DNA from 4 places in the Methylobacterium nigriterrae genome. Region 3 is predicted to be linked to each of the others. Evidence: predicted binding sites of a transcription regulator. Region 3 holds the regulator's gene; each other region holds the start of a gene.
The links. Region 3 encodes LexA, which represses DNA repair genes until DNA is damaged. Its sites were predicted from a motif close to TGTTCNNNNTGTGTTCNG; they were not measured.

Region 1 (4,572 bases), on a different contig from region 3:
GATCGAGACGGGATGGGCTCAGGCGCGATGTGAGCGCGTGCGGCAGTCGGGATGGCACGGCATCCTGCACGACCTCAGCCCTTGCTCGCCTGGTTCAGGCGATGCCGACGGCCCTGCCGCCCCCGAAGTCCGGGCTTGGCCGGCGGGACGCCTCACCCTGGTTGGATGAAGCTGTCGAGAACCATCTTGCGGCCGGCCTTGTCGAAGTCAACGGTGAGCTTGTTGCCGTCGACGCCCGCCACCGTGCCGGGACCGAACTTGGTGTGGAAGACGCGCATGCCGCCCGAGAAGGCGGAGGGGCTGCCCGTCGACTTGGCGATCAGCTCGCCCTCGATCTGGCGCGGCCCGCCGGAACGCTGCCCGCCGCGCCCGCCCGTGCCCGGCCCGAAGGCGCGGCCGGAGGCGGCCGTATTCGCCTGCGCCCGCTGCCAGCCGGGCGTCGCGTAGGAGGAGCCGAAGGGCGCCGGATTGCGATCGAAGCGCGAGGCGCCGGCGGCGAAATGCGCGGGCGCCTCCACCACGTCGACGCTCGCCTCCGGCAATTCGTCGATGAAGCGGGAGGGAATCGTCGACGACCACAGCCCGTGGATCCGCCGGTTGACGGCGAAGGACAGCTTGGCGCGCTTGCGCGCCCGGGTCAGGCCGACATGGGCGAGGCGCCGCTCCTCCTCGAGCCCGGCGCGGCCGCTCTCGTCGAGAGCGCGCTGGTTCGGGAACAGGCCGTCCTCCCAGCCCGGCAGGAACACGGTGTCGAACTCGAGTCCCTTGGCCGCGTGCAGCGTCATCAGGCTGACGCGCTCGGCTCCCTCAGCCTCGCTCGCGTCCATGACGAGGGCGACGTGCTCCAGGAAGCCCGCGAGGTCGGGGAACTCCTCCATGGAGCGGACGAACTCCTTGAGGTTCTCGAGCCGCCCCGCGGCATCGGCCGAGCGGTCCTTCTGCCACATCTCGGTGTAGCCGGATTCCTCCAGGATCGTCTGGGCGACCTCGGAATGCGGCATCGTCTCGACCGACCGCGCCCAACGCGAAAAACTCTCGACAAGGGCGCGCAGCGTCGAGCGCACGCGCGGCTTCAGCTCGTCGGTCTCGATCAGCTTGCGGGCGGCCAGCAGCAGCGGCACCCGCTCGGCCCGCGCGTAGGCATGGAGCTGCTGGAGCGTCGCGTCGCCGAGGCCCCGCTTCGGCGTGTTGATGATGCGCTCGAAGGCGAGGTCGTCGGCGGGATTCGCGGTGATGCGCAGATACGCCAGCGCGTCGCGGATCTCGGCCCGCTCGTAGAAGCGCGGCCCGCCGATCACCCGGTAGGGCAGGCCGAGCTGGACGAAGCGATCCTCGATCTCGCGCATCTGCGCCGAGATCCTGACCAGCACGGCGATCTCCGAGAGGGGGTGGCCCTTGGCCTGGAGCGATTCGATCGACTCGGCGAGAAGCCGCGCCTCCTCCTCCGAATCCCAGGCGCCGGTGACCGTCACCCGCTCGCCCGCCACGTCCTCGGTGCGCAGGGTCTTGCCGAGGCGGCCCTCGTTCCGGGCGATGAGGCCGGAGGCGGCGGCGAGGATGTGGCCGGTCGAGCGGTAGTTGCGCTCCAGGCGGATGACGGCCGCGCCCGGGAAATCGTGCTCGAAGCGCAGGATGTTGTCGACCTCGGCGCCCCGCCAGCCGTAGATCGACTGGTCGTCGTCGCCTACGCAGGCGACGTTGCGGTGGCCCTGCGCCAGGAGCCGCAGCCAGAGGTACTGGGCGACGTTGGTGTCCTGGTACTCGTCGACGAGGATGTAGCGGAAGCGGCCCTGATAGTTTTCCAGCACGTCCCCGTTCTCGCGCCAGAGTTTGAGGCAGAGGAGCAGGAGGTCGCCGAAATCGACGGCGTTCAGGGTCGCCAGACGCGCCTGATAGGCACTGTAGAGGGCGCCGCCCTTGCCGAACGCGAAGGCGCCGGCCTCGCCGGGCGGCACCTGCTCGGGCGAGAGGCCCCGGTTCTTCCAGCCGTCGATGGCATGGCCGAGCGCGCGCGCCGGCCAGCGCTTCTCGTCGATGTTCTGGTCGGCGATGACCTGCTTCATCAGGCGGAGCTGGTCGTCGGTGCCGAGGATCGTGAAATCCGATCTCAGCCCGACAAGCTCGGCGTGCCGGCGCAGGATCTTGGTGCCGATGGCGTGGAAGGTGCCGAGCCAGGGCATGCCTTCGCCCGCCGGGCCGATCAGACCGCCGATGCGCGCCTTCATTTCGCGCGCGGCCTTGTTCGTGAAGGTCACCGCCAGGATGTCGAAGGGCCGCGCCTTGGCAGTGGCGATCAGGTGGGCGATCCGGGTCGTCAGCACCCGCGTCTTGCCAGTGCCCGCGCCCGCGAGCACGAGGACCGGCCCGTCCGTCGTCTCGACGGCGCGGCGCTGCTCGGGGTTCAGCCCCTCGAGGTAGGCGGCGGCGCTCGGCTTCAGTCCCGCCATGGCGCGGGCGGCGAGCGAGGTCTGGGCGCGCTGGGCGCCCCCGTCGGGTCCGGGCGTCGCCGCCGCATCGGAGGGCTTCTGCATGCGGCCCTCACTGGACCAAAACGCGAACGGCGTCGAGGCCTGGGCCGCGCGGTACCGTCGCGGGCCGGAACCTGCGGGGCCCCCGAGGCGTCCTCTCTGCGAACCGCCGAGAGATGAGACCCGCCATGCGCCTCGTGCCGATCGCCGCCCTCGCCCTGCTGGCGAGCTTCCCCGCCCTCGCCCAGGGGGTCCAGGGCGGGAACATCAACAGCATGAACAACTCCCTGTCGCAGCAGAGCCAGATGCGCGAGATGCGCCAGCAGCAGACCACCCAGCAGAACCAGCTGCGCATGCAGAACCAGCGCAACGAACTGTTCCAGCCGAACCCGGCTCCCGGCCCGACCGTCGTGCCGCGGCGCTGAGCCGACGCACCGGGCGGATCGGGGCGGATTGGGCGCGAAGCCCGGCTCCGCTATGCTATGTCCGATCCGGGGGCACGGGTCGGCCAGCCTGCGGGCGCCGGACGCGGCATCGTGCACCCGCGGAATCCACCCCGGAGCACGGGGCGTGAGGCGGAACCAACACGGTGCGTGACATCCTGACCGCGCTCGCGGGCGCCGTCATCCTGATCCTCGTCGCGGCGCTCGCCGTCCCGCCCTTCATCGACTGGCAGGGGCAGCGCGCCGCCGTCGACCGGGCGATCAGCCGCTCCCTGAACCTGCCCGTCCGAAGCGAGGGCCGCATCGAGGTGCGCCTCCTGCCCTCTCCGCGCCTGCGCGTCGACCGGCTCCGCCTCGGCGACGAGCCGGGCAAGCCCGCCCTCGACGCGCGCTTCGTCAAGGCCGAGATCGCCCTGACGCCGCTCCTGAAGGGCGAGTTCCGCTTCACCGAGACCCGGATCGGCCGTGCCGAGGTGCGGCTGCCGGTCACCGAGGGCGACGCGATCCTGCTGCCGCCGGATCTCTCGGAGACCCTGCGCGGGCGCGATCTCGCGATCGAGGACCTGCGCATCCAGCAATTCCTGCTGACGACCCTCGTGCCCGCGACCGGGCGCACCGACCAGGTCGGCGCGGAGAACCTGCGCCTGCAGGCGCCGAGCCTCGCGGGACCCTGGCGGGTCGAGGGGACGAGCGGGGGCGTCCCCTTCCGGTTCGCCAGCGGGGAACCGGCTCAGGACGGCAGCGTGAGCGTCAAGCTCTCGGGCGGCGGCGACACGCAGCCCCGCTTCGAGGCGGATGCGCGCATCGCTCTGGTGCCGCTCGATCCCGCCGCGGCGCAGCCGGGCCAGACCCGCGCGCTCGTGCCCGAATCGGAGGGCTCGGCCCGGCTCGTCGTCGGCCCGCCGACCCAGGCGGCGGGCGCCTACCTGCCCTTCGCCCTCGGCGGCAAGTTCAAGGCCCGGGGGCCGATCGCCCGCTTCGAGGGCGTCAACGCCGAGATCGACCCGGGCGGCCAGGCGATCCGGCTCGCCGGGACCGGCCAGATCGACCTGCGCAACTGGCGCGCCGGACTGAACCTCGAGGCACGCCGGGTCGATCTCGACGCCTTCCTGCTGTCGACGGCGGGCCGGGCGCTCGTCGCGCGCGGCGTGCCGAGGGGGCTCGCCAAGGGCAGCATCGGCCTTCCCGTGATGCTCGACCTCGATCTCGCCGTCGAGAGCGTCGCTCTGGGCCTCGAGGATTGGTCGAACCTGAAGCTCGGCGGTACCCTCGACCGGACCGGCGGCTTCCTGCTGCGCCGGTTCCGCGCGCAGGCGCCTGGGGCGGCAAGCCTCGCGGGCAGCGGCGAGATCGACACCGAGCCCGGCCCCCGCTTCACTGGCGAGGTCTCCCTCGCGGCGCCGGCCTCCGACGGCCTCGGTCGCTACCTGCGCAGGCTCGGGCTCGAGGGACCCTGGATCAGCATCCTCGATGGCCGCCCCGTCGAGGTGAGCGCCGACGTCTCGGCGGCCTCGCCCGACTTTTCCGTGCGCAACCTTCGCCTCAGCCTCGGCGAGGCGCGCATCACCGGCAATGCCCGCTACACGGGGCCGGACAGGGGCGGGCGCGGGCGCTTCGACGCGCAGATCGCGGCGCGCGGCATCGACATCGCGGCGCTCCCC
Region 2 (4,572 bases), on a different contig from region 3:
GGAGAGGGGACCCGCGCCCGGCCGGGAAGCGGCCGAGTTCGGCACCGACGGCCTCCGTGAACCGCCAAGCCCTCGCGGGAGGGTTTGAATCCGCTCGGGAGCGATTCAGGCCTCGCCCTCGTCGAGGTCGTCGGCGGTCGGCGTCGCGTTCTCGAGGATGCGCTCGGCGACGAGGCCCGAGTTCTGGCGGATCGCTCCCTCGATCTTGGCGGCGATCTCGGGATTGTCCCGCAGGAAGCCCTTGGCGTTCTCGCGGCCCTGGCCGAGGCGCTGGCTGGCATGCGAGAACCAGGCGCCCGACTTCTCCACGATCCCGGCCTTGACGCCGAGGTCGATCAGCTCGCCGACCTTGGACACGCCTTCGCCGAACATGATGTCGAACTCGACCTGCTTGAAGGGCGGCGCGACCTTGTTCTTGACGACCTTGACGCGGACCTGGTTGCCGATGGCCTCGTCGCGGTCCTTGAGCGTCGAGACGCGGCGGATATCGAGGCGCACGGAGGCGTAGAACTTCAGCGCGTTGCCGCCCGTGGTCGTCTCCGGCGAGCCGTACATCACGCCGATCTTCATGCGGATCTGGTTGATGAAGATCACCATGCACTTCGAGCGCGAGATCGAGCCCGTGAGCTTGCGCAGGGCCTGGCTCATCAGCCGGGCCTGGAGGCCGGGCTGCGAATCGCCCATCTCTCCCTCGATCTCCGCCCGCGGCGTCAGGGCCGCCACAGAGTCGACCACCAGCACGTCGATGGCGCCGGAGCGCACCAGCGTGTCGGTGATCTCGAGCGCCTGCTCGCCCGTGTCGGGCTGCGAGATCAGGAGGTCGTCGAGGTTCACGCCGAGCTTGCGCGCGTAGACCGGGTCGAGGGCGTGCTCGGCGTCCACGAAGGCGCAGACGCCGCCCTTCTTCTGGGCCTCCGCGATGGTGTGGAGCGCGAGCGTGGTCTTACCCGAGGATTCCGGCCCGTAGATCTCGATGACGCGCCCGCGCGGCAGGCCGCCGACGCCGAGCGCGATGTCGAGGCCCAGCGACCCGGTCGAGACCGTCTCGACCTCGGCGACCTTGTCGGTCTTGCCGAGCCGCATGATCGAGCCCTTTCCGAAGGCGCGCTCGATCTGGGACAGGGCGGCATCGATCGCCTTCGACTTGTCCTTGTCCATGCTGGGCGTATCCACCACTTTCAACGCGGGCTGAGCCATCTCTCGCCATCCTTATGAAGGGGAAAGGCGCCGTTCTCAATGCGCCCGGGATGACGAATTTGTACATGTTTTGTTCTCATTCGGCAAGGGGCGCGATCCGCCTTGCGGGGCTGTTCAGGCCGACATCGTCCGCTTCACGGTCTCGACGAGCTGCTTCAGGCTGAAGGGCTTGGGCAGGAAGTTGAAGGTCTCGCCCTCGGGCAGGTTCTTGCGGAACGCATCCTCGGCGTAGCCCGACACGAAGATGACCTTAAGCTCCGGACGGTGCTTGCGAATCTCCCGCAGCAACGTCGGTCCGTCCATCTCGGGCATGACCACGTCGGATACGACGAGGTCGATCTCGTGGTTCCCCTCGCCGACGATCCGCAGCGCCTCGAGCCCCGAGGCGGCCTCGAGCACGGTGTAGCCCCGGGCCGAGAGCGCCCGGCTGTTGACGGCGCGGACCGGGTCCTCGTCCTCGACGAGCAGGATGGTCCCCTGCCCGGTATGGTCGGCCGCGGGCTTGCGCGGTTCGACCTTCGCGGGCTCCGCCATCGCGCCGTCGGGCGATTCTTGCCCCGGCGGCGCCTCGGCCGCCCCGCCCGGCCCGACCGTAGGCGCCTGCGCGGCGAGCTTCGGCAGCGTCGCGGGCGGAGCCGTCTCTGGCTCCGCCTCGACGGCCGGCTCGTGGCGCGGCAGGTAGATACGGAAGGCCGTGCCCTCCCCGACCGTCGAGCGCACGTCGACGGTGCCGCCGCTCTGCTTGATGATGCCGAAGACCGTGGAGAGGCCGAGACCCGTACCCTTGCCGATCTCCTTCGTCGTGAAGAACGGCTCGAAGATCTTCTCCATCAGCTCAGGCGGGATGCCCTCGCCGGTATCGAGCACTTCGATCAGCACGTGGTCGCCGGCCGGCGCGACGGCGCGAGCCTCCGGGCCGTCGCCGGCATCCGGGACGTTGGCGGTGCGGATCATCAGCCGGCCGCCCTCTGGCATCGCGTCGCGCGCGTTGACCGCGAGGTTCACGATGACTTGCTCGAACTGGTTGACGTCCGCCTTCACGGGCCAGATGTCGCGGCCGTGCTTCAGCTCGAGATCGACCCGCTCGCCCAGCAGCCGCTTCAGCAGGAGCGTGAGCTCGGACAGCGCCTCGCCGACATTCATCACCTCGGGACGCAGGGTCTGGCGGCGCGAGAAGGCGAGGAGCTGGCGTACGAGACCCGCCGCCCGGTTCGCGTTCTGCTTGATCTGCATGATGTCCTGGAACGCGGGGTCGGTCGGCTTGTGGCTCGCGATCAGGAGGTCCGAGTAGCCGATGATCGCCTGGAGGACGTTGTTGAAGTCGTGCGCGATGCCGCCGGCGAGCTGGCCGACCGTATCCATCTTCTGGGTCTGCGCGACCTGCTGCTCCAGCTGGCGCTGCGCGGTGGTGTCGAGGGCGTAGAGGATGACGCGCTCGCGGTCGGTCTCGTCGAGGCCCTTGTCGGCCGCCGAGCCCTCGCCCCCGGCCGGGCTCAGCCAGACGCGGGCGGAGCGGTTTCCGTTGCCCGTCAGCGAGACCTCGATGGGCTGCACGTCGCTGAGCCCGCTCGCCGCCTTGCCAAGGGCCGCCTCCAGGGTGCCGCGGTCGCGCTCGATCACGGATTCGCCCATGGTCGGCTCGGCGCCGACCTCGCCCGTGCTGCCCTCGATCGCCTGTCTGGGCATCGCGCCGAAGAGGCGTGCGAAGGAGGCGTTCGCCCGGGCGATGTGGCCCGCCCGGTCGAGAGTCGCGATCGCGATCGGCGAGTTGTTGAGGAAGCGGGCGAGGCGTACCTCGGCGGCCCGCTGCGGCTCGTCGAACTCCGCGCCGGCCGAGCGGTTGATCACGAAGGTCCGCGAGGAGCCGGGCTTCCCGTCCTTGCCGAAAGCGACGCGGTGATAGAGCCGGGCGGGCAGCGAGTGCCCGTTGCGGCGGCGCAGGTCGAGGTCGAAGCGGTCGGTGCGCACCTCGCCGGGCAGGCCGGCCGTGCTGGTCAGCATGTCGGCGCCGGGTGCGATCTCGGAGAGGTGCGGGCCGCCCGGCCCGACGGTGGCGAGATCGTAGCCGAGCCAAGAGGCCAGGGTCGCATTCATGTAGACGATTGTCCCAGCCGGATCGATCGACAGGAAGCCCGCCGGTGCGTGGTCGAGGTAATCGATCGCGTGCTGAAGTTCCTGGAAGACGTTCTCCTGGCGCTCGCGCTCGTGGGTGATGTCGCTCACCGTCCAGAGCGAGGCGTTGCGGCGCGGGCGCGGCACCGCCCGTACCATGATGCGGAACCACGCGAATTCCCGCTCGGCGGTGCCGCTCGGCGGCGGCGCCATCCGGATTTCCTCGGTGTGGCTGCGCCCGTCGCGGGCGGCCTGCGCGAGGCGATAGACCGCCTCGGAGACCTCAGGAGAACCCACGAAGATCCGCTCGACCGAGCGCAGGCTCGAGAAGCTGTCGCCGCCCGCGATCCGGAGATACGCCTCGTTGGCGTAGATCAGGCGGCCGCCCTCCTCCACCACGACGGTGGCCTCCGGGGCGGCATCCACGATGCTCTTGGTGATGTCGTCGCGCGCGCCCTGCCCGCTGAGCTGGATCGCCCCGATCGCGAGCGCGAACAGGAAGAAGACGCCCGCCATGGCGAGCAGAGCGAGCAGCCAGACGATGAGGGATTGGGCCTGCTCGTTGGCGACGAAGGACAGGCCGATCGCCGCGCCGACGAGGAGCCCCGCCAGCACGAGAAGCAGGCCGACGCGCCCGGGCCGCTCGGACCGGTCGATCGAGCCCGAGACAGGCGCCGTAGGTCCACTCAACTCAGCCATCGGGCCCCAATCCAGCCGTACCGACACCGGTTAGCCCCCCGTTCGCTCCCGCAGCAAGGGGATTGGCTTCGGAAGTCTTAGAAAAATCTCGCGAAAGAAGGTGGATAAAGCGTGGCTTTCCGCGCGGCTCACGCCGCGCGTTTGCGCAGGCGCAGGACGAATCCGATCACCTCGGCGACCGCCCGGTAGTGCTCGGCGGGGATCTCCTGGTCGATCTCGACCGTTGCGTGGAGCGCGCGCGCGAGCGGCGGGTTTTCCAGAACCGGCACGTCGTGCTCGGCGGCCACGGCCCGGATGCGCAGGGCGAGCGAATCGACGCCCTTTGCGACGCAGACGGGAGCCGCCATGCCGGCCTCGTAGCGCAGGGCGACGGCGTAGTGGGTCGGGTTGGTGACGACCACGGTGGCCTGCGGGATCGCCGCCATCATGCGCTTCTTCACCCGGGCGGCGCGAAGCTGCTTCATGCGGCCCTTCACCTCGGGGCTGCCCTCGCTTTCCTTCATCTCCTGCTTGAGTTCTTCCTTGGACATGCGCAGGCGCTGACGCCAGCGGTAGCGCTGGTAA
Region 3 (4,572 bases):
CGGAACGTGCGCCTATTGGCATTTCGCAATGCTATGCTTGGCAGCGGGAGGAATGTGATGGGAGCGTCATCGGGATGGGTCCACCGGTGCTGCGGCCTCGCGGCTCCGCTGCTCCTGATCACCGGAGCGGCCGTCGCGCAGGAGACCAAGGCCGGGCCGACGCCGGCGGCGCCCGGCGCGGCCGTCTATTTCATCGACATCAAGGATGGCGCGGTCCTGCCCCGCAAGGCGATGATTCGATTCGGGCTACGGAACATGGGCGTGGCGCCGGCTGGATCGGACCGCATCAACTCGGGCCACCACCATCTGCTGATCGACGTTGCGATGCCGCCGGTCGACAGGCCGATTCCGAACGACTTCAATCACCTGCATTTCGGAGCCGGCCAGACCGAGGCGGAGATCGACCTGCCGCCCGGCGAGCACACGCTGCAATTGCTGCTGGCCGACAAGGATCATATCCCGCACAACCCGCCCGTCGCCTCGGACGTCGTGAAAGTCCGGGTCGTCGAGGCGCCGGCGGGCGCGGCCGCAGCGGCGGCCCCGACGGTGCGGAGATCATCGCCCCCTGGAGCACGTGTCTATTTCGTGCAGCCTCACAACGGCGCAGTGGTCTCGCGCAAGACAACGATCCGGTTCGGCCTCGTCGGAATGGGCGTGGCGCCAGCGGGCTTCGACAAGGCGAACACCGGCCATCACCATCTGCTGATCGACGCGCCTCTGCGCTCGCCGGATGAACGCATTCCGAATGATTTCAATCATTTGCATTTCGGGCTCGGGCAGACCGAAGCTCAGGTGACGCTCCCGCTCGGCACCCACACGCTCCAACTCGTGCTAGCGGATACCGACCACGTGCCGCACAATCCGCCGATTATGTCCGAGCCGATAAAGGTGCTGGTCACCAAGAGCGGGCGGCGCCCACGCGCGCGGCACGCACGCGGGCGATAGTCTGTCCAAGGTCGCCCGCGGGCATCGTTGTGCGCAACAGCGGCCAGCCTTTGAGCTTGGGTTGCTCCTTCCTCGCTGAAGATCGAACGCGGCCAGATGGCCATCAGAAGGCATCGTAGGCCGAGTTGGTGGTGGCTTGCGTGTGCCGTGTCAGTTCCTGAATGTCGATCCCTGCAGACGCCCTGCCCTGAGGCACAGAAGGCTGCGGCATCAAGGCCAGCCATATGAGCGTCGTAGCGATCGTCAGTGCAACCGCAATCATGCCGAATTTGATCATATAATGCTCCTGATTTCGAACGATGAACGCCGAAGTTCTTGCATCGATGCGAGAGGCTGAACGTGCTCTCAAATCATCGTATGCTTCCACCAAAATCCCGAATGTGATCTTGATCACACTCTTTTACGGGAATTTCTCTGCTTCGAAGCAGGATGCGGCTGCCGAGCGACACGCTGCAGCACTTAGGCCGCGGGGCTATAGCGCTCTTTAAAGGCTCCGTGCCCATGCACGACTTGGCATCACGTTTCGGCGGACCATCGACGGGTCGGAGTATCGGCGCAGGGGCACCGTGAGGTGATGACACCTCCACCACGGCGAACCCTTGCAGAACACTTGTGGAACGTTTAACGTGTTCGCGGTTTGTTTCCGCGAGCGTCGATGCCGGCGCTCGTCTTGAGCGATGAGTCTGCGGAATGCTGACGCGTAAACAGCTGGATCTGCTCCGTTTCATCCAGCAGCGCATGCGGGAAAGCGGCGTACCCCCCTCCTTCGATGAGATGAAGGACGCGCTCGATCTGAAGTCGAAATCCGGCATCCATCGACTGATCACGGCTTTGGAGGAGCGGGGATTCCTCCGGCGCCTGCCCAATCGCGCGCGAGCGATCGAGGTCATCCGGATGCCCGAGAGTCTCTCAGGTGCGAATGCCGGCGCCGGCAACGGCGAGGTTCGCCGATTCACGCCGAGCGTGGTCGAGGGTGGTCGGGCGAAGATTCCGTCCGTCAAGACCCCCATGACGCAGGCGACGGACGAGAACGGTCGCGCCATGACGATCCCGGTGATGGGCCGCATCGCGGCGGGCACGCCGATCTCGGCAATTCAGAACCAGAGCCACTCCATCACGATGTCGCCCGACTTCCTGGCAGGCGGCGAGCACTATGCTCTCGAAGTCCGCGGCGACTCGATGATCGAGGCCGGGATCCTGGACGGCGATCTCGTGGTGATCCGCAAGCAGGATACGGCGAACACGGGCGACATCATCGTGGCCCTGATCGACGATGAGGAGGCGACCTTGAAGCGTCTTCGGCGACGCGGCTCGTCGATTGCGCTGGAGGCGGCCAACCCGGCTTACGAGACGCGTGTCCTCGGTCCGGACCGCGTTCAAATCCAAGGTCGGCTTGTGAGTCTCGTCCGGCGCTACTGAACGGTTTCGGGGCGGTTGTCGGTACTTGCATCCGCCTCGTCAGGATCCTCCGCTTGTCGACTGGGCGACTTGGTTAGCCTGAGCTGAACGGACGCCTTCTGTTCGAGACCTGTCCGGTGACCGGAGCGCCATGGCAGCGATGCGTTCGCCGGCCTCGCATGGGAGATGATTGGGCCGCTCGCGGTGAAGCGGATCGCAGTGGCCCCGAAGCGTTCGAGATAGGCCCTGTCGATCACGAGGCTGGCAGCACAGGCCGCCGGCGCCGTTCGGGTCGTGATCAGGATGTCGGCGCGGGCGCAGTCTTCCGGGAAACCGCGCTTGTCCCGCAGCCATGCGACCTGTCGGCCGTCGGCCGTCCGTCTCGTACACCCGAGTCGATCGCAGGATTCGCCTCGCGCCAAATCGTCCGGCTTGCGGGCGTCGCCATCGGCCTTCAACCATTGTTCCAGAACAAACGGTGGGGGTCGGCCGAGGACGACAAGGCGTCCCGAGCGGTCCCGGACGGCCGCGCCGCTCCCGTCGCGGTCGATGAAGATATCGAAGCGTTGTGGACTTGCGGCGAAGCCCAGTCCGATCATTACCGGGAGCACAGCAAGCCAGCGCAATCGAGAGACCGGCAGGGTCGCCAGCAAGAGGCCGGCGGCGAGAAGCGCCATGGCACCCGTACCGAAAGCGGGCACCACCAAGTTGGCTTGACCGAAACCGCCGATCCAGGTCGAGATCGACAGCATGCCGCGCACGGCGAGCCCCATCAGCCACCACACCGGCTGATCGAGCGCGAGGGGATAGGCGAGGATGCCGATCACGGCGGCGGGCATGACGGCGAGCGACACGAGCGGCAGCGTGAGTGCATTGCCCACCAGGCCAAAGGGCTGGATCGTCTGGAAGTGATACGTCGCGAAGGGAGCCGTCGCGATCTGCGCGACAAGCGTGGTGAGCAGCGTACCCACCACGGCGGACGCCACAACGGCGATGGCTCGGCCGATCGCTCCGGCACCCTCCCGCCGGAACAGGCGCCCATCGAGCCAGCGCGAGCAGGCAATCAGGCCGGCGACGGCGCCGAACGACATCTGGAAGCTTGGTCCGAGCAAGCCCTCCGGCTCGCGCGCCAGGGCCACGATTGCCGCGAGTGCGAGATTGCGCATGCTGAGCGCTGGCCTGTCGACCAGGATCGCTCCGAGCATGATCAAGGTCATGATCAGTGACCGCTCGGCGGCGATATCCCAACCGGAAAAGGCGCAGTAGGCGGTCACCCCGACCATTGCGAAGCCGGCGGCGATCTTCTTGATCGGCAGACGGAGGGCTAGGATCGGAACCAGGGCGAGAATGGCTCGCACAAACCAGAACACGACGCCAGCCGCCAGAACCATGTGCAGCCCAGATATCGACACGACATGATAGATCCCGGCCGTCCGCAGGATATCATTCGTCTCCTGCGTGATCAGGCCGCGCTTGCCGGTGACGAGCGCCGCGGCCACGGCCCCGGCCTGGCCGCCGTTGGCGTCGGTGATGCGTCGGGTCAGGGCGTTGCGCGCGTCGTCGATCGTGGCCGCCGCTCGAAGCCCGAGCGGCACCGGCCCCGGTGGTGGCCGAACCTCGATCTTGCCCGTCAGCGAGCCCACGGCGCCGATTCCGCGAAAGTAGGCGTCTCGGGCGAAATCGTAGCCGCCGGGGCGCGCGGCCTCAGGCGGTGGCAGCAGGCGCGCCGTTGCGGCGATGAAATCGCCCGGCTTGAGGGCTTGTGCCTGGCGATACGACACCCGGACTCGGGTCGGCTTGGCTTGCTCAGAGAGGGTGCCGATGGTGGCAACACGGATGATGAGACGCGCGCCTGCGTCGCGCTCGTCGAGCGCTTCGATGAAACCGCTCAGTGGCGCGATGGTGGTGCGCGCGAGGACCGGCGCCGCCACCGTGGTGACTCGCCAGGCACCGTCGGCAAAGCCCAGGAAGGCGGCACAGAATCCGAGCATGATCGCGCGCGCGAGCGGCTGCGCGCCGAGAACGACAATCGCCGCGAGGCAAGCAGCGGCCGCGACGAGGGGGGCGGCGATGGAGGGTTCGCCGTCGGTCGCGGTGAAGAAAAGGAGGATTCCACCGCCGAAAGCGACCGCGAGCCAGGGGAAGAGGCGTCGCTGCTCGGCCTCCCGGGCCAGTTCGAGCCCTGTAAAATCCCGCAGTGCGGGAAGCCATTCGGCCGGCGCGGGCAGC
Region 4 (4,572 bases), on a different contig from region 3:
CGCTCGTAGGGCGCCGGATGCTCCAGCGCCCCGTTCAGCTTCTTCGCCACCGCCTTGTAGAGCGTGTCGATCACGAGGGTCGACTTGCCGCCGCCCGAGACGCCCGTGATGCACGTGAAGGTCCCCAGCGGGATCTCGACTGACACGTCCTTCAGGTTGTTGCCGCGTGCGCCGACGAGCCTGAGCTTGCCCTTGCGGGCCTTGCGGCGGGCGACGGGGGTCCGCACCGTCAGCGCGCCCGTCAGGTACTTGGCGGTCAGCGAATCAGGATGAGCCAGCACCTCCTCGGGCGTGCCCTGCGCGATGATCTCGCCGCCGTGGATGCCCGCGCCCGGGCCGACATCGACGACGTAGTCGGCCTGCAGGATCGCGTCCTCGTCGTGCTCGACGACGATCACCGAGTTGCCGAGGTCGCGCAGGCGCTTCAGCGTGCCGAGCAGGCGCTCGTTGTCGCGCTGGTGCAGGCCGATCGAGGGCTCGTCCAGCACGTAGAGCACGCCAGTCAGCCCCGATCCGATCTGCGAGGCGAGGCGGATGCGCTGGCTCTCGCCGCCCGACAGCGAGCCCGAACCGCGGCTGAGCGTCAGGTACTCGAGCCCGACGTCGATGAGGAAGGTGAGGCGGTCGCGGATCTCCTTGAGGATCCGGACCGCGATCTCGTTCTGCTTCCGCGTCAGGCTCTCGGGCAGCGCCGAGAACCAGCCATGCGCCTCGCGCACCGAGAGCGCCGTCACCGCGCCGATATCCTGCATCGCGATCTTGACGGCGAGCGCCTCGGGCTTGAGGCGCTTGCCGGCGCAGGCCTCGCAGGGCGTCTCGCCCATGAAGCGGGCGATGTCGTCGCGCGAGGCGTCGCTCTCGGTCTCCTTGTAGCGGCGCTCCAGGTTCGGGATCACGCCCTCGAAGGGCTTGTTCACCGCGTAGGCGCGCAGGCCGTCGTTGTAGTCGAAGCGGATCGACTGCCGGCCCGAGCCGTACAGGACGGCGCTCTGCGCCTCCTCGGGCAGGTCGGCCCAGGCCACGGTGGTCTTGAATCCGTAGTGCCGGGCGAGCGCGTCGAGGGTCTGCCCGTAATAGGGCGAGGTCGATTTCGCCCAGGGCGCGACCGCGCCCCGCTTGAGGCTGAGGCTCGGGTCCGAGATCACGAGCTCGGGATCGATCCGCATCTCGTGGCCGATGCCGCCGCAGGTCGGGCAGGCGCCGAAGGGATTGTTGAACGAGAACAGGCGCGGCTCGATCTCCGCGATGGTGAAGCCCGACACCGGACAGGCGAAGCGCGACGAGAAGGTGATGGCCTGCGGGCTCTCGCGCGGGCCGTCGCCCTCGGGCGCGTCGGCGAACTCGACCACGGCGACGCCGTCGGCGAGCTCCAGCGCCGTCTCGAACGACTCGGCGAGCCGCGAGCCGATATCGGCCCGCACCACGATCCGGTCGACCACGACGTCGATGTCGTGCTTGAGCTTCTTGTCGAGCTTCGGCACGTCGTCGATCGGGTATTGCTCGCCGTCGATGCGCAGCCGCTGGAAGCCCTTCTTCTGGAACTCGGCGATCTCCTTGCGGTACTCGCCCTTGCGTCCCCGGACGACCGGCGCCAGCAGGTAGAGCCGGGTCTTCTCGGGCAGCGCCAGGACCCGGTCGACCATCTGGCTCACGGTCTGGCTCTCGATCGGGAGCCCCGTGGCCGGCGAGTAGGGGATGCCGACCCGCGCCCAGAGCAGGCGCATGTAGTCGTAGATCTCCGTCACCGTGCCGACGGTGGAGCGCGGGTTCTTCGAGGTGGTCTTCTGCTCGATGGAGATGGCCGGCGAGAGCCCGTCGATCTGGTCGACATCGGGCTTCGACATCATCTCCAGGAACTGGCGGGCATAGGCCGAGAGCGACTCGACGTAGCGGCGCTGGCCCTCGGCGTAGATCGTGTCGAAGGCGAGCGAGGACTTGCCGGAGCCCGACAGGCCCGTGAAGACCACGAGCCTGTCGCGCGGGATCGTCAGGTCGATGTTCTTGAGGTTGTGCTCGCGCGCGCCCCGCACCGCGATCACCCGGGCGTCGCGAGCCCCGTCGAACAAGGCCTCGAGCCTGTCATCCGCCTCGGCCCCGCGCCGCGCATCCGGCCTCGATGAAGGCTTGGTCGTCGGCTTGGTTGTCCGCCTGGTCGCCGCCTCGGCGTTCGTCCTGGCATCGCGCGCGGGCTCGCGCTTGGCATCCTTGGCGTCGGCTTCGGCTCGGGCTCTGGCCATGGGGCGGCAGGTCTCTTTGCAGTCTTCGAATCGGCGCGAACGCGGGACGGGCCCCCGGCCAGGACGCGGGCCCTAGCTAGAACAAACACGGTACACGGGCAATATTGCGACGAGGCCGGGTCAACGGGAGGTGCGAAGGCGCGGTTCCCGCCGAGGATGTAGGTATCGGCCGTCCGCTTCCCAACCCGGCGCCGGCCCCGGCGTCGGGGCGGCCCGTGCCGGAGCGGCGGAGGACGGGCGGGAACCGCCGGCAGACGGTGCGAAGACCCGGAGCGGTGACGCGATAAGCTTCAGAAGACTGAAAAACATGCACTTGTTTTCGTCATATGCTTCAAAATTAAGCATTACCTCGGCCGGAAACCAAGAATTTACGGACTCGCGCCGATTCAACTCTCCGTAGCGTAACCGAAGTTCGGTGCAGACATGATGGTGGGTGGTTTCGTCGGGTCCCTGCGCGGGCGCATCCTGGCCGTGGCGCTCGCGCCCTGCCTCGCCTTCGCGGCGGTCGCGGGGCTCGCGATCTCGGACCGCATGGCCCAGCGCGCCGACATGGCCGAGGTCCAGGACCTCGTCGGCCTCGCCTCCAGGGTCAGCGCCTTCGTGCACGAGGCGCAGCGGGAGCGGGGCGCCTCGAGCCTGTTCCTCGGCTCGAAGGGCACGCAGTTCAAGGCCGAGCTCGGCGCGCAGCGCGCCCGCACCGACGCGGCGCGGGCGGTCCTCGCCGGGGCCCTCTCCGAGGCTGGCACGATGGGGTTCGGGCCCATCCTCGCGCGCCGGGCGGGCCAGCTCCGCGACGGCCTCGGGCAGGTCGAGGCGCACCGGGCCTCGGTCGACGCCCTGCAGCCGGCCCCGTCCCAGAGCATGGCCTTCTACACCGGCCTGGTCGGCCAGGGCCTCGGCATCGTGCGGGAGATGCAGAACGTCGCGGCCCATGTCGGCATCGCCAACCGGGTCGGGACCTACGCCGCCTTCCTGTCCCTGAAGGAATTCGCCGGCCAGGAGCGCGCCGCGGTCTCCGCCGCCTTCGCGGCGGGCAGCTTCGACCTCGCGGGCCTGCAGCGGCTTGCCACGCTCGCGGCGAACCAGGCGACCTTCGAGGGAGTGTTCCGCCTGCAGGCCGACCCGGCCCAGCTCGACGCCTTCGCGGCGAGCGAGGGCGGCGAGGCGGCGCGCGAGGTGGCGCGCCTGCGCGGGCTCGCCCTCGGCACGATGCCGGGCGAGGCGCTGGCCTTCCGCGACAGTCCCCTCTGGTTCAAGCTCGCCACCCAGCGCATCGACGGCCTCAAGGCCGTCGAGGACCGGCTCACCGGCGACCTGAGAGCCGCCGCCGGCGCCGTGCGCGAGGCCGCGGACCGCAGCCTCGCCCTCTGGGCGGCGGCGGGGCTCATGACCTTCCTGCTCTCCGGGGCGCTCGCCTTCGGCCTCGGCAGCGCCGTCGCGCGGCCGCTGATCCGGATGTCGCGGGCGCTGGCGGCGATCGGCCGGGGCGAGACCGAGGTCGCGATCCCGCAGGGCGGTCCCCACGAGGTCCGGGCCATCGCGGCCGCGGCGGCTGACTTCCGCGACAGCGTGAGCGAGCGCCGCCGCATCCGGGCCGAGCAGGAGCGGATGGCGGAGGAGAGCGCCGCCGCCCGGCGCGAAGCGGCGCGGAGCCTCGCGGACGGCTTCGAGGCGCGGGTCGGCGGCATCGTCGGGGCGGTCTCGGCGGCGGCGGCCGAGCTCGAGGGCGCGGCCCGCGGCATGGCCCGCGCGGCCGGCGACACGGCGAGCCTCAGTCGGCAGGTCACCGCGGCCTCGGCGGAGGCGGCCCTCTCGGCCGACACCGTGGCGGCCGCCACGGAGGAGCTGTTGGCCTCGGTGCGCGAGATCGGCCAGCAGGTCACCGTCTCGGCCGACCTCGCCTCCGCCGCCGAGCGGGACGCGGCGGCCATGGCCGGCGAGGTCCACCGCCTCGCCGCCGCGGCCGGCAGCATCGGCCAGATCGTCGGGCTGATCTCGGATATTGCCGGGCAGACGAACCTGCTCGCGCTCAACGCCACCATCGAGGCGGCGCGCGCGGGCGAGGCGGGCCGCGGCTTCGCGGTGGTCGCCGCCGAGGTGAAGACCCTCGCCGGCCAGACCGCGCGCGCCACCGAGGAGATCGCCGCCAAGGTCCACGAGATCACCGCGTCCACGGACGCCTCCGTGGCGGCGATCGGGGGCATCACCGGGATGATCCAGCGGCTCGCCCGCATCGGCGGCGACATCGCGGCGGCGGTGGAGGAGCAGGGCGCGGCGACCGGCGAGATCGCCCGGACCACCGCCCAGACCTCCGAGGGGACCCGCGCGGTCTCGG

Region 1: WDW90_RS10430 (ATP-dependent helicase) is a predicted target of LexA. The motif match lies at 2,543-2,560, and genes of this name have one in related genera.
Region 2: recA (recombinase RecA) is a predicted target of LexA. The motif match lies at 1,258-1,275, and genes of this name have one in related genera.
Region 4: uvrA (excinuclease ABC subunit UvrA) is a predicted target of LexA. The motif match lies at 2,315-2,332, and genes of this name have one in related genera.

Annotation. Positions count from the first base shown of each region.
Region 1 covers NZ_JBAWTG010000014.1:62,368-66,939, reverse strand. The annotation lists gene WDW90_RS10430 (ATP-dependent helicase) at 153-2,531, opposite strand; gene WDW90_RS10425 (hypothetical protein) at 2,657-2,893, shown strand; gene WDW90_RS10420 (AsmA family protein) at 3,058-4,572, shown strand, end outside.
Region 2 covers NZ_JBAWTG010000025.1:56,814-61,385, reverse strand. The annotation lists gene recA (recombinase RecA) at 106-1,197, opposite strand; gene cckA (cell cycle histidine kinase CckA) at 1,312-4,008, opposite strand; gene flhB (flagellar biosynthesis protein FlhB) at 4,137-4,572, opposite strand, start outside.
Region 3 covers NZ_JBAWTG010000008.1:7,568-12,139, reverse strand. The annotation lists gene WDW90_RS07085 (DUF4399 domain-containing protein) at 58-945, shown strand; gene WDW90_RS07080 (hypothetical protein) at 1,049-1,339, opposite strand; gene lexA (transcriptional repressor LexA) at 1,636-2,364, shown strand; gene WDW90_RS07070 (ComEC/Rec2 family competence protein) at 2,358-4,572, opposite strand, start outside.
Region 4 covers NZ_JBAWTG010000035.1:25,081-29,652, reverse strand. The annotation lists gene uvrA (excinuclease ABC subunit UvrA) at 1-2,237, opposite strand, end outside; gene WDW90_RS18600 (methyl-accepting chemotaxis protein) at 2,661-4,572, shown strand, end outside.